Regions from separate parts of the Nocardioides daphniae genome, predicted to be linked through region 2. Evidence: riboswitches for the same ligand, from Rfam matches in the RefSeq annotation. Region 2 holds a riboswitch; the other holds the start of a gene.
The links. Region 2 has a riboswitch for thiamine pyrophosphate ahead of E2C04_RS04235 (thiamine phosphate synthase). Riboswitches for the same ligand answer to the same signal wherever they lie in the genome.
Positions count from the first base shown of each region.

Region 1: it holds a riboswitch for thiamine pyrophosphate, as region 2 does, so the genes downstream of both, E2C04_RS15910 (thiamine ABC transporter substrate-binding protein) here and E2C04_RS04235 (thiamine phosphate synthase) in region 2, are expected to answer to the same signal.

Region 1 is NZ_CP038462.1:3,231,464-3,237,279, reverse strand. It holds gene E2C04_RS15925 (hypothetical protein) at 1-697, opposite strand, end outside; gene E2C04_RS15920 (WS/DGAT domain-containing protein) at 792-2,216, opposite strand; gene E2C04_RS15915 (alpha/beta hydrolase fold domain-containing protein) at 2,213-3,205, opposite strand; TPP riboswitch at 3,303-3,413, shown strand; gene E2C04_RS15910 (thiamine ABC transporter substrate-binding protein) at 3,406-4,485, shown strand; gene E2C04_RS15905 (ABC transporter permease) at 4,485-5,816, shown strand, end outside.
Region 2 is NZ_CP038462.1:875,721-881,536, forward strand. It holds gene thiC (phosphomethylpyrimidine synthase ThiC) at 1-292, shown strand, start outside; partial or broken gene E2C04_RS04225 (aldo/keto reductase) at 392-1,126, shown strand; gene E2C04_RS20705 (hypothetical protein) at 1,132-1,317, shown strand; gene E2C04_RS04230 (PLD nuclease N-terminal domain-containing protein) at 1,337-1,840, opposite strand; TPP riboswitch at 1,910-2,019, shown strand; gene E2C04_RS04235 (thiamine phosphate synthase) at 2,043-2,630, shown strand; gene E2C04_RS04240 (FAD-dependent oxidoreductase) at 2,630-3,643, shown strand; gene thiS (sulfur carrier protein ThiS) at 3,634-3,849, shown strand; gene E2C04_RS04250 (thiazole synthase) at 3,846-4,619, shown strand; gene thiD (bifunctional hydroxymethylpyrimidine kinase/phosphomethylpyrimidine kinase) at 4,616-5,816, shown strand, end outside.

The DNA of each region.
Region 1 (5,816 bases), 1.2 Mb from region 2:
ACTCGTCGACGTCCATCCGGGCCAGCTCCTCCGGCGCGACGGGCCAGTTCTCCAGGTGCGGGTCGGCGAGCAGGTACTGCACCAGCAGCCCCTGGCCGCGACGGTCGTGGTGGTGCACCGGCTCGGGCACCATCCGCCCTTCGGCGGCGTCCCAGAAGGCGTCGACCCGGCGGGCGACTGCGCGGGCGACCTTGCCCGGGACGCCCTGCTGCGGGATGTAGGGGTGCGGGCGAGTGGGGGCGTGGAGCTCGGCCTGGTGGAGTTCCAGCAGCAGGTCGGAGTCGCCCTCGCCGCGGTGCACGTCGAGGTCGTGGGCGAGCGCCTCCTCCAGCGGGACGAGCGCGGTGAACTCCTCCTCGACCGCGTCCCACACCGTCGCCCACGGCTTGTGCACGGCATACGCGGAGCCGTAGAGCTTCGCCTTCACCTGCGCCAGCGCCATCGCCAGCTGCCGTGTCCGGGCCAGGTACTCCTTGGCGCGCTCGGCGCCGTCGGGGAGCCGTTTGCGCGCGGCCGGCACCAGGACCATGACGGTCGCAGCCAGGTGTCGGCTTGCGGTGGCCAGGAAGGTGTCGACCGGTGGGTACTGGTCGCGCGGGCGGTCCGGGTCGGTGCTCGGCCGGGCGACGCGCGCTCGGGCGAGCCGCTCCTCGAGGAGCTGGTGGGTGGCGCGGGCGTCGATCAGGAGGGTGTCCATCGAGCTCACCTCCGGGGGACGAAGGATCACCTCCCTCCAGTGTGCGCCTGCCGTCAGGGCTTCACAAGGACGACCGCGTCGGCGATCGCTCGCCTCACCAGGAGCGGTACTCCTCCTCGATCAGCTCCGCGATCCGGTCCGGGTCGGGCACCAGCCCGGTGTCGGCGGCGATCCCGACCGTGACCGCCCCGGCATAGCTGAAGAGGCAGACGCCCAGGGGCTGGTGGCCCGAGCTGGGCACCCACCCCAGCACGTGGGTGACCCTCATCCCGGCCAGCCGCACGGGTCGGCGCGGCCCGGGCACGTTGGTCAGCACGCCGACCGCCTTGTCGGCGAGCAGGTTGGTGACCCGGTGGGCCACGAGGCGGGGCGACTCGGCCACCGCCCACTGCACCCCGAAGGTGACCACGGGCTCGAGGCTGTTCTTGATGCGCTCCATCCGCTGCCGCACCGCTGCGACTGCCTGCCGCGGGGTGCGTGACCCCAACGGCATCGGCAGGAAGACCAGCGAGAAGTGGTTGCCCAGCTCCTCGGGCAGGCTCTCGTCGAAGGGTCGCAGCGTGACCGGCACCATCCACGCCACCTCGTCGACCAGGGCGTCCTTCTCGGCCAGGTAGCGGGTCAGCGCCTGCGCCACGAGCGCGACCAGGACGTCGTTGACCGTGCCGCCGTGCTCCCGGCCCAGCGCCCTGACGTGGGCGAGGTCGAGGTCGGTCACCCAGGCCACCGACTTCTCCACGCCCGGTCGGCCGGTCCACGCCGTGCGCGGGGTGCGGCTCGCGGTGAGCACGCGCCCCAGCTCGGCCACCGTGTTGACGGTCTGGTTGTCGGTCGACGAGAGGCCCTGCACCAGGTCGATGAGGCGGTGGGGGTGGCGCACCAGGCCCAGACCTTGGGGAAGCAGGCGCGGGCTCAACGAGGTGGCGAGCCGCAGCGGCGCCCGGGTGGAGCCCAGGGCGAGGTCGGCCAGGTCGGCGGTGGCGCGGCGTACGACGGCGGCGGCGCTGCCCAGCAGCCCCGCGGTGCGCGGGGGCCGGCCCACGGGCAGCGGCACCGTGCCGCCCGCCTCCGTCTCGCACAGGCTGAACATCAGCTGCACCAGCCGGACGCCGTCGGTCACGGCGTGGTGGACGCGGCAGAAGAGGGCGGCCCCGCGGCCCTCGATGCCGGTGACCAGGTCGGCGCTCCACAACGGGCGCCCGGGGGTGAAGGGCTCGGCGAAGCGCTCCCCGATCCACGTACGCAGTGCCGCGTCGTCGCCGTCGAGCCGCACGAGCCGCACGTGGTCGGCGACGTCGAAGTCGTCGGCGTCCTCCCAGAACCACTCGCCGTCGCGCTCGGAGGCCCGTCGCCGCAGGACCGGGTGGCGATCGACCAGCCGCTCCTGCAGCAGCGCCCGCAGCGTGTCGAGGTCGGGCTCCGCCTCCAACCACATGAGGCAGCGCACGTGCAGCAGGTTGTCGAGGCGGTCCATGTGCAGCCAGGTCTGGTCGGCGGCACGGATCGGGGTCGACGTCACCCGGCCAACATAGGGCGTCCGCCGGTGCCCGCGCGCCCGCTCAGGCGAGGAAGTCCAGCACCTGGCGCATCGCGCGCCGCCCCTCGGGGATCAGCGGGAAGAGGCTGTAGACGTGCAGCAGGTCGTGCTCCTCGACGGAGGTGAGCTCCCCCGGCCTCCTCCGCCCGGCGCACCAGCATCCGGCAGGCCGCGGCGAGGGTGTCGCGGGTGCCGTGCAGCATCAGCGCCGGCGGCAGGTCGCTGAGGTCGCCCAGCGCGGGGGAGACCTCCGGCCGGTCGAGGTCGTCGGGCGAGCCTGCCCACCACTCGGCGTAGAGCCGAATCTTCGAGAGGAAGAGCCACGGGTCGCGCGCGGAGAACTCCTCGGTGCCCGGCGCGGTGCTCGTCAGGTCGGCCCACGGCGCGTGCAGCACCAGCGAGCCCGCCACCGCGCCGGAGCCGTGACGACGTAGGCGGTCACGCATGGTCTGCGCGAGCGCCAGCACCAGCCCGCCGCCGGCCGAGTCGCCCATCAGGGTCAGCGGCCGCTCGCCGGCGCAGTCGGCGTGCTCGGCCCACGCGACGGCCAGGTCGACCAGGTCCTCGTGGGAGTCGCGCCAGGTGTGGGTGGGCGCGAGCGGATAGTCCGGCAGCACGATCCGCGCCCCGAGCCGTCGGGCCAGGATCGAGACGTAGCGCACGTGGAAGGCGTCGATCGGCTTCACGTAGCCGCCGCCGTGGCCGTAGAGGACGGTGCGGGTGACGTCGGCGCCACGCGGCGTGAGGACGTACGTCGGAAAGCCTGCGCTGTGGTCGACCTCGACGTCGAAGCGCCGGGAGAAGCCCGGCACCAGCCGCGTCGGCAGGCCCCCGACGAGCGTCTGCTGCCAGGCCAGGATGCGGCCGCGCTCGAGGTCGGCGTCGTCGAGGTCGCGGGCCCGGCGCACCCGGGGCAGCACGGTGGCGACCACCTGGTGCAGCAGGCTCGGCGAGACGACGGGGGAGTCCACGCCTCCGAACCTAGGCGAGGGCCGGTGACGACGGGGCGGTTCAGGTGCAGCCTCCGGGACTCCTCGTGCTGCGTGGAGGGGGCAGGCGTAGGGTGTCGGCGTCAGACAGGGGAGCACGTGGACCAGCGTGCTGAGAGTGCGGACCAGCCGCAGACCCTACGAACCTGCTCCGGTTAGCACCGGCGAAGGGAGTCAGAAAGATGTCCATGCCTGCCCGTACGCGGACGGTGGCGGTCGCCGCCCTGCTCGGCCTCACCGCCCTCAGCGGCTGCAGCCTGGTGGGAGGTGACTCCTCGGACGCCGACCGCGCCGACCAGGTCGTGCTGGTCACCCACGAGTCGTTCACCCTGCCCGACGAGCTGATCGCCTCCTTCGAGGAGGAGTCCGGCCAGGAGCTCGTCGTGCGTGCCTCCAACGACGCCGGCGCCCTGGCCACCAAGCTCGCCCTCTCGGCCGACAACCCGTCGGGCGACGTCGCCTTCGGGATCGACAACACCTTCGCCTCCCGCGTCGTCGACGCCGGCGTCTTCGCGCCCTACACCGCCGAGCTGCCGGTCAGCGCTGAGCGCTACGCCCTGGCCGACGGTGGCGACCTGCTGGCGCCGGTCGACCAGTCGAGCGTCTGCCTCAACGTCGACACGGCCTGGTTCGCGGAGCGGGAGCTCGGGGCGCCGGCCACCTTCGAGGACCTCACGAAGCCGGCGTACAAGGACCTCACCGCCGTCTCGAGCGCATCGACCTCCTCGCCCGGCATGGCCTTCCTGCTGGCCACCCGCGCCGCCTTCGGCCAGCGCTGGGACGACTACTGGACCGACCTGCTCGACAACGGCCTGAAGATCGTCGACGGCTGGACCGAGGCCTACTACGGCGAGTTCACCGCCGGCGGCGAGAAGGGCACGCGACCTGTCGTGCTGTCGTACGACTCCTCGCCCGCCTTCACCGTGAAGGACGGGAAGACCACGACCGCCGCGTTGCTCGACACCTGCTTCCGCCAGGTCGAGTACGCCGGCGTGCTGAAGGGTGCGAAGAACCCCGAGGGCGCCCAGGAGCTCGTCGAGTTCCTGCTGAGCCCGCTGGTGCAGCGCGAGCTGCCGGACTCGATGTACGTCCGCCCGGTCAGCGGCGAGGCCGACCTGCCCGACGACTGGGCCGCCTTCGCGCCCGAGCCGCAGAAGGTCTGGGAGGTCGAGCCGGCCGAGATCGCCGCGAAGCGCGAGAAGTGGCTGGCTGGAGGAGTGGACCGACGTCGTCACCCGCTGACCGAGCGTCCCCCGGGCTGATGGTGCTGCGCCGACTGGTGGGCCTGACCGCGTTGGCGGCCGGGCCCCTGGTCGTGCTCACCCTCTTCTTCCTGCTGCCCGTCGCCGGCATGGTCGGGCGCGGATTCGTCGTCGACGGCTCCTTCGACCCGGTCGGCGTGCTGGAGGTGCTGGGCCGCCCGCGGGTCGCCCGCGTGCTCGGCTTCACCCTGGCCTCGGCCACCGCCGGCACCGTCCTGTCGCTGCTGCTGGGGCTGCCGTCGGCCTACGTCCTCTCCCGCCTCGACCTGCCCGCGCGCCGGGTGGTGCGGGCGGTGCTGCTGGTGCCCTTCGTGCTGCCGACGATCGTGGTCGGCGTCGCCTTCCGTGACGTGCTCGGCGAGGGCGGCCCGCTCGGTTTCCTCGGCTGGGAGCAGGGGCCGGTCGCGGTCGTGCTGGGCCTGGCCTTCTTCAACGCCGCGGTGGTGATCCGGACCGTCGGCGCGGCCTGGGAGTCGCTCGACCCGCGCCCCGGCGAGGCGGCCGCGGCGCTGGGCGCGAGCCCCTTCCAGGTGCTGACCACGGTCACCTGGCCGGCGCTGCGCGGCTCGGTGGTGAGCGCGGCCTCGGTCGTCTTCCTCTTCTGCGCGACCTCCTTCGGCGTCGTGCTGACCCTGGGCGGGGTGCGCTGGGCGACGGTGGAGACCGAGATTTACCTGCTCACCACCTCCCTCTTCGACCTCCGCGCAGCCGCCGCCCTCTCGGTGCTGCAGCTGGTCGTGGTCATCGCCCTGCTGGTGCTCACCGCCCGCTTCCGCGCCCCCGCGGCGCCGGTGGCACGGCGTACGTCCGCCCCGCGCCGGGTGCGGCTGACGGATGCGCCCGCCCTCGCGGTGACCGCGCTGACGCTGGCCTTCGTTGCCCTGCCGATCGTCACGCTGGTGCAGGGCTCGCTGCGGGTCGACGGCGCGTGGAGCCTCGACAACTACCGCGCCCTGACCGGCCGGGGCAGCGACCGGGCGCTGCTCGTGCCGGTGACCGAGGCGTTGGCCTCGTCGCTGCGCACCGCGGTCGACGCGACCTGGATGGCGCTGAGCCTGGGGCTGCTGCTCGCCGTCGTGGTGACCCGGCGCTCGCACTCGGCCGCCGAGAGGCGCGTACGCAGCGGGCTCGACGCCGTCTTCATGCTCCCGCTCGGCGTCTCCGCGGTGACCTTGGGGTTCGGCCTCCTGGTCACCCTCGACTCCGGCCCGCTCGACCTGCGCGACTCCCCGCTGCTGGTGCCGATCGCCCAGGCGCTGGTCGCGCTGCCGCTGGTGGTCCGGACCCTGGTCCCGGTGCTCGGCGGCATCGACGACCGGCAGCGCCAGGCG
Region 2 (5,816 bases):
CGACGTGGCCAAGGGGCACCCGCGGGCCCGCGACTGGGACGACGCCCTCTCGCGGGCACGGTACGACTTCCGTTGGCACGACCAGTTCGCGCTGGCGCTCGACCCGCCCACCGCCCAGGCGTTCCACGACGAGACGCTGCCGGCCGAGCCCGCCAAGACCGCGCACTTCTGCTCCATGTGCGGGCCGAAGTTCTGCTCGATGAGGATCAGCCGCGACGTGCAGGAGCGTTTCGCGCGCGCCGGAGGTCCCGAGCTCCTCGACCTGAGCCCGACCGTCCGCGCCGACGAGTGAGGCGCGGCGGGTCGAGGTGGCCGTCGATAGGGTGCGCCCATGCGCTACTCACGACTCGGCACCACCTGACTCGAGGTCTCGGCGATCACGCTCGGCTGCATGAGCTGGGGCGACAGGTCGCGCGGCTGGCACCCGTGGATCCTCGACGAGGAGCAGGCGCGCCCGCTGATCATTGCGGCCTGGGAGGCCGGGGTCAACGCCTTCGACACGGCCAACGTGTATGCCGCCGGCTCCAGCGAGGAGGTCACCGGGCGGATCCTCAAGGAGATCGCGCCGCGCGAGGAGGTCGTCATCGCGACCAAGGTGCACGGCCGGATGCGCCCCGGCGCCAACGGAGCCGGGCTGTCGCGCCGCGCCATCATGACCGAGATCGACGCCTCGTTGACCTGGCTCGGCACCGATCACGTCGACCTCTACCAGATCCACCGGTGGGACGACGAGACGCCGATCGAGGAGACGGTGGAGGCGCTGCACGACGTGGTGAAGGCCGGCAAGGCCCGCTACATCGGTGCCTCGTCGATGTTCGCCTGGCAGTTCGCCAAGGCCCAGCACGTCGCCGAGCGCAACGGCTGGACGAAGTTCGTCTCCATGCAGAACTACTACAACCTGCTCTACCGCGAGGAGGAGCGCGAGATGCTCCCGCTCTGCGCCGACCAGGAGGTGGGGGTGCTGCCCTGGAGCCCGCTGGCACGGGGCCGCCTGACCCGCCCGTGGGGCGAGGAGACGACGCGCTCCGAGGGTGACGCGTGGGGCCGCGACCTCTACCCGGACTCCGACCGGGTGATCGTGGAGAAGGTGGCCGAGCGCCGCGGCGTCTCCCGCGCCCAGGTGGCGCTGGCGTGGCTGATGGCGCAGCCGCAGGTGACCTCGCCGATCGTGGGCGTCACCAAGCGCACCACCTCACCGACGCCGTCGCGGCGGTCGAGCTCGAGTTCACCGCCGACGAGCTCGAGGAGCTGGGGGCTGCGTACGAGCCGCACCGGATCGCCGGCCACGGCCCGGCGACGGTGCACGCCTCGCGCTGACCAGGGTGGCCGCCGGAGGTCAGGCGGACTCCGCCTCGCTGCCGGACTCGTCGCCCGGCTCCTGACCGGCCTCCTTGGCCTCCTTGCGACGGCGACGCTCCTCGCGGGCCGCCTCCTCGGCGGCCTGCTCGGCGCGACGCTTCGCCTCGTAGTCGCGGCGCTGCTGCTCGGCGCGCTCACGCACCTGGCGCAGGAAGGCGTCGTCGTTGCCTTCGTCGACTGCCGCGGCGCGGCCGGGGCGGTCGTACTCGGGGAAGTGCGGCGTCGACCGCTCACCCGAGCGCGGGCGCGCGGCCTGCGGCTGCCCGGCCACCAACCAGGCGATCGAGCCGACGACCGGGAAGAAGAGGATCAGCAGGATCCACGCCACCTTCGGCAGGTTGCGGATGTCGCCGTCGCGGCTGGTGATCGCCTGCACCAGGCAGAAGATGCACAGCACGATCGGCAGCACGTAGAAGACGATGATCCGCAGCATGGCCCCTCCGACCTCGCCCCGGGTCGTACGCCCGGAGGACGCGCTCATCGTAGGGGCGCGGCGACCGCTGGGCGAGAGGATTCCAGAAGCCCGTCGAGGGGGTTCTGCTACGGTCCGAGGTGTCCACACGGGAGTCCGCGGTAGCGGGCTGAGAGGGAGCTGGGACCGCTCCGACCGTCGTACCTGATCCGGGTCATGCCGGCGAAGGAAGTGAGTTCCCACTGTGTTGTCACCTGCGTCGTCACCTGCGTTGTCACGCCTGTTCTGCCTCGTCAGCTGCCGCGACGACCTGGCCCTGCTGCCCGACCTGGCCCTGGCCGGCGTCGACGGCTTCCAGGTGCGCGACCCCGACGCCACCACCGCCGAGCTGCTCACCCTGGCCCGGGTGACGATCAGCGCCGTCCGCCCCCACGGTGCCCGTGTCGTCGTCAACGACCGCCTCGACGTGGCGCTCGCCGCCGGCGCCGACGGGGTGCACCTCGGCGCCGAGGACCTGCCGGTCGCCGACGCCGTCCGCCTGGCGCCGCACCTGTGGGTCGGCGCGACCTGCCGCAGCCTGCGGGCCGTCGAGCGGGCCGCGGCAGCCGGGGCGACGTACGCCGGCTTCGGACCGCTCTTCGCGACCGCGAGCAAGCCGGGGCTCCCCGCGCCCCTCGGACTCGAGGCGCTCACCCGCGCGACCGGCCCGCTGCCCCTGGTCGGGATCGGCGGCCTCGACGCCGAGCGGGCAGCCGCTGCCCGCGCCGCCGGGGCGCACGGGGTCGCCGTCATCGGAGGGATCTGGCGGGCCCCCGACCCACTCTCCGCCGCGAAGGAGCTGGTGAAGGCGGTCGGCTGATGCGGGTGCACGTGCTCGGCGGCGGGATCGTCGGCCTGGCCTGCGCCGACGAGCTCGTCGCGCGCGGTCACGACGTGACGGCCGTCGACCGGCGCCCGGGCAGCGGAGCCAGTTATGTGGCGGCCGGGATGCTCAGCCCCGGCGGGGAGGCGTGGTTCGGCGAGGAGGTGGCGTTCCGGCTGGGGGTCGAGGCGACAGCGCTCTGGCCTGCGTACGCTGCCCGCCTCGGCGTCGGCCTCGACGCCCGCGGCACGCTGCTGGTCGCCCGTGACGCCGCGGACGCCGCGGCGCTGCGCCGCCACCTCGACCTGCTCGACCGGCTCGGCCACCGCGCCGAGGAGGTGGCGGCGGACGTCGAGCCCGGGCTGGGCCGCACCAGCCTGGTCGCCCGCCTGGACGAGCGCTGCGTCGACCCACGCGCGGTGGTCGCAGCGCTGCTGGGGCGACTGGGCGGCCGGGTGGTCGCCAACCGGCCGACCGAGCCTCCCGACGCGGTGGTGGCGGCCACCGGGGCGCGGCTGCCGGCGCCCTACGACCACCTGGTGCGCGGGGTGCGCGGCGAGCTGGTGGTGCTCGCTCCGTCGCGCGTGCCCGGCCACGTGGTCCGTGCCCGGGTGGGGGAGGAGGTCTACCTGGTGCCGCGTCGCGACGGCCGCCTGGTCGTCGGCGCCACCAGCGAGGAGCACGACCGGCCCCCGGTGGTGACGGCCGGCGGGCTGCTCCGCCTGCTGCGGGCCGGCCGCACGCTGTGGCCGGCCGTGGAGACCGCCGCGGTCGTCGAGACGCTGGCCGCCGACCGGCCCGCCACCCCCGACCACCTGCCGCTGCTCGGCCCGGCCGCACCCGGCGTCTGGCTCGCGGCCGGGGCCTTCCGCCACGGCGTGCTGCTCGCGCCGCTGCTGGCCCGGATGCTCGCCGACCAGCTCGAGGGTGCCGCCACCGTGCGGGCGCTCGACCCACGCCGATTCATGCCCGACCACGATCCCGACCAGGAGGAGGAGAGATGCAGGTGACGCTCAACGGGACGACGGTCCCGACCGCCGCGACGACCGTGGCGGCGCTGCTCGTCGAGCAGTACGAGGAGCTGGCGCCCGGGTGCGTGCCCACCGGGTGCGCCGTCGCGCTGAACGGGGAGGTGGTGCCACGCTCCGCGCTGGCGCACGCCCGGCTCCGGCCGAGCGACCGGGTCGAGGTCGTCGGGGCGGTGGCGGGCGGATGAGCGCACCGGAGCTCCTGGAGATCGCCGGACGCACCTTCGAGTCGCGGCTGCTGCTCGGCACCGGCGGACTGCCGTCGCCCCACCTGGTGGCGCCGGTCCTCGAGGCGGCGCGGCCGGCCCTGGTCACGGTCAGCGTGCGGCGCACGTCGTCCACCGCGCCCGGCGGGCTGCTCGACGCGATCGCCCGCTCCGGTGCCGAGGTGCTGCCCAACACGGCCGGGTGCCTGGACGCCGACGAGGCGGTGCTGACGGCGGAGCTCGCCCGCGAGGCGCTCGGCACCGACTGGGTCAAGCTGGAGGTGATCGGTGACGACGTCTCGCTGGTGCCCGACGTGGTCGAGCTGCTGCGGGCGGCCGAGGAGCTGGTCCGCCGGGGGTTCGTGGTGCTGCCCTACACGAGCGACGACCCCGTGGTGGCCGCCCGCCTGCGCGACGTCGGCTGCGCCGCGGTGATGCCGTTGGGCTCACCGATCGGGTCGGGGCTGGGAGTGCTCAACCCGTTCGCGATCGAGGCGGTGGTGGCGGCCGTCGACGTGCCGGTCGTCCTCGACGCGGGCATCGGCACCGCCTCCGACGCCGCCCTGGCGCTGGAGCTGGGGTGCCATGCGGTGCTGGCGGCCAGCGCCGTCACGCGGGCGGCGGACCCGGTCGCGATGGCCCGGGCGCTGCGCCTCGGGGTGGAGGCCGGGCGCTCCGCCCGGCTCGCCGGCAGGATCCCGGCCCAGGCCGTCGCCCGCTCGGCCAGCCCGCTCGACGGGAGGATCGCATGATCTCGCGGCTCGTCCTGCTGACCGACCGCCGTCAGCTCTCCCCGCGCCACGACCTCCTCAGCGTGGTCGCGGACTGCGTCGCGGCAGGGCTGCGTACGGTCGTCGTGCGCGAGCACGACCTGCCGCCCAGCACGCGCCACGGCGTGATCGTGGCCCTCAAGGCCCTGCCCGGGCTGACGGTGATCTCGTCGCGGCTGGCCGACGAGGCCGCCGACGGCCTCCACCTGGCGGCCAGCCAGCCGGAGCCGCCCGAGGGCTGGTGGGGGAGGTCGTGCCACCGCGCGTCGGAGGTCGCCGAGGCGGGGGCGCAGGGCGCCCGGTGGGTGACGCTGTCGCCGTGGGCGGCGAGCCTCAGCAAGCTGGGCTACGGGCCGCCGCTTCCGCGTCAGGCGTACGCCGGGCACGCGCTCCCGGTGCTGGCGCTCGGCGGCGTACGCCCGTCCAACGCGGCCGCGGCCGTCGAGGCCGGCGCCCACGGCGTCGCAGTGATGGGTGAGGTGATGCGCGCCGACCATCCCGGGCGTGTGGTCCGCTCCGCTGCGGGCGCTGGCATGACGGGCCCGACACCGGGGACGCCCCCGGTGGTGCTGACGGTGGCCGGCACGGACTCGGGAGGTGCCGCGGGCGTCGCGGCTGACCTGACCACGTGGTCGCACCTGGGCGTCCACGGGGCCTGCGTGGTGACGGCCGTGACGGCCCAGGACACCACCGGGGTGCGGGCGGTGCACGCCGTGCCGCTGCCGGTGGTGGCGGCGCAGGTGGAGGCGGTGACCGACGACCTGGCCGTGGCAGCGGTGAAGACCGGGATGCTGGGCAGCGTGGACGTGGTCCGGCTGGTCGCCGAGCGCCTCGGGCACCTGCCGCTGGTCGTCGACCCGGTCCTGGTGGCCACGAGCGGCGCCGTGCTCGGTGGCGCCGACGTGGCCCGGGCGTACGCGGCCCACTTGCTCCCACGCGCCACCGTCGCCACGCCCAACCGCGACGAGGCGGTCGCGCTCTGCGGCGTCGAGGTGCCGTCGTCGGAGCTCGCCGAGCGCCTGGCCGACACCGGCTGCGCCGTGGTCGTCACCGGGGGACCGGAGTGGCGTGCGGAGGGGGCGGTGGCCGCCGACTGCGTCGACTGGCTCTGCCTGCCCGGGGGAGTGCCGCAGGCCGTCCGGCACCCGGTGGTGGCGACCACCCACGACCACGGCAGCG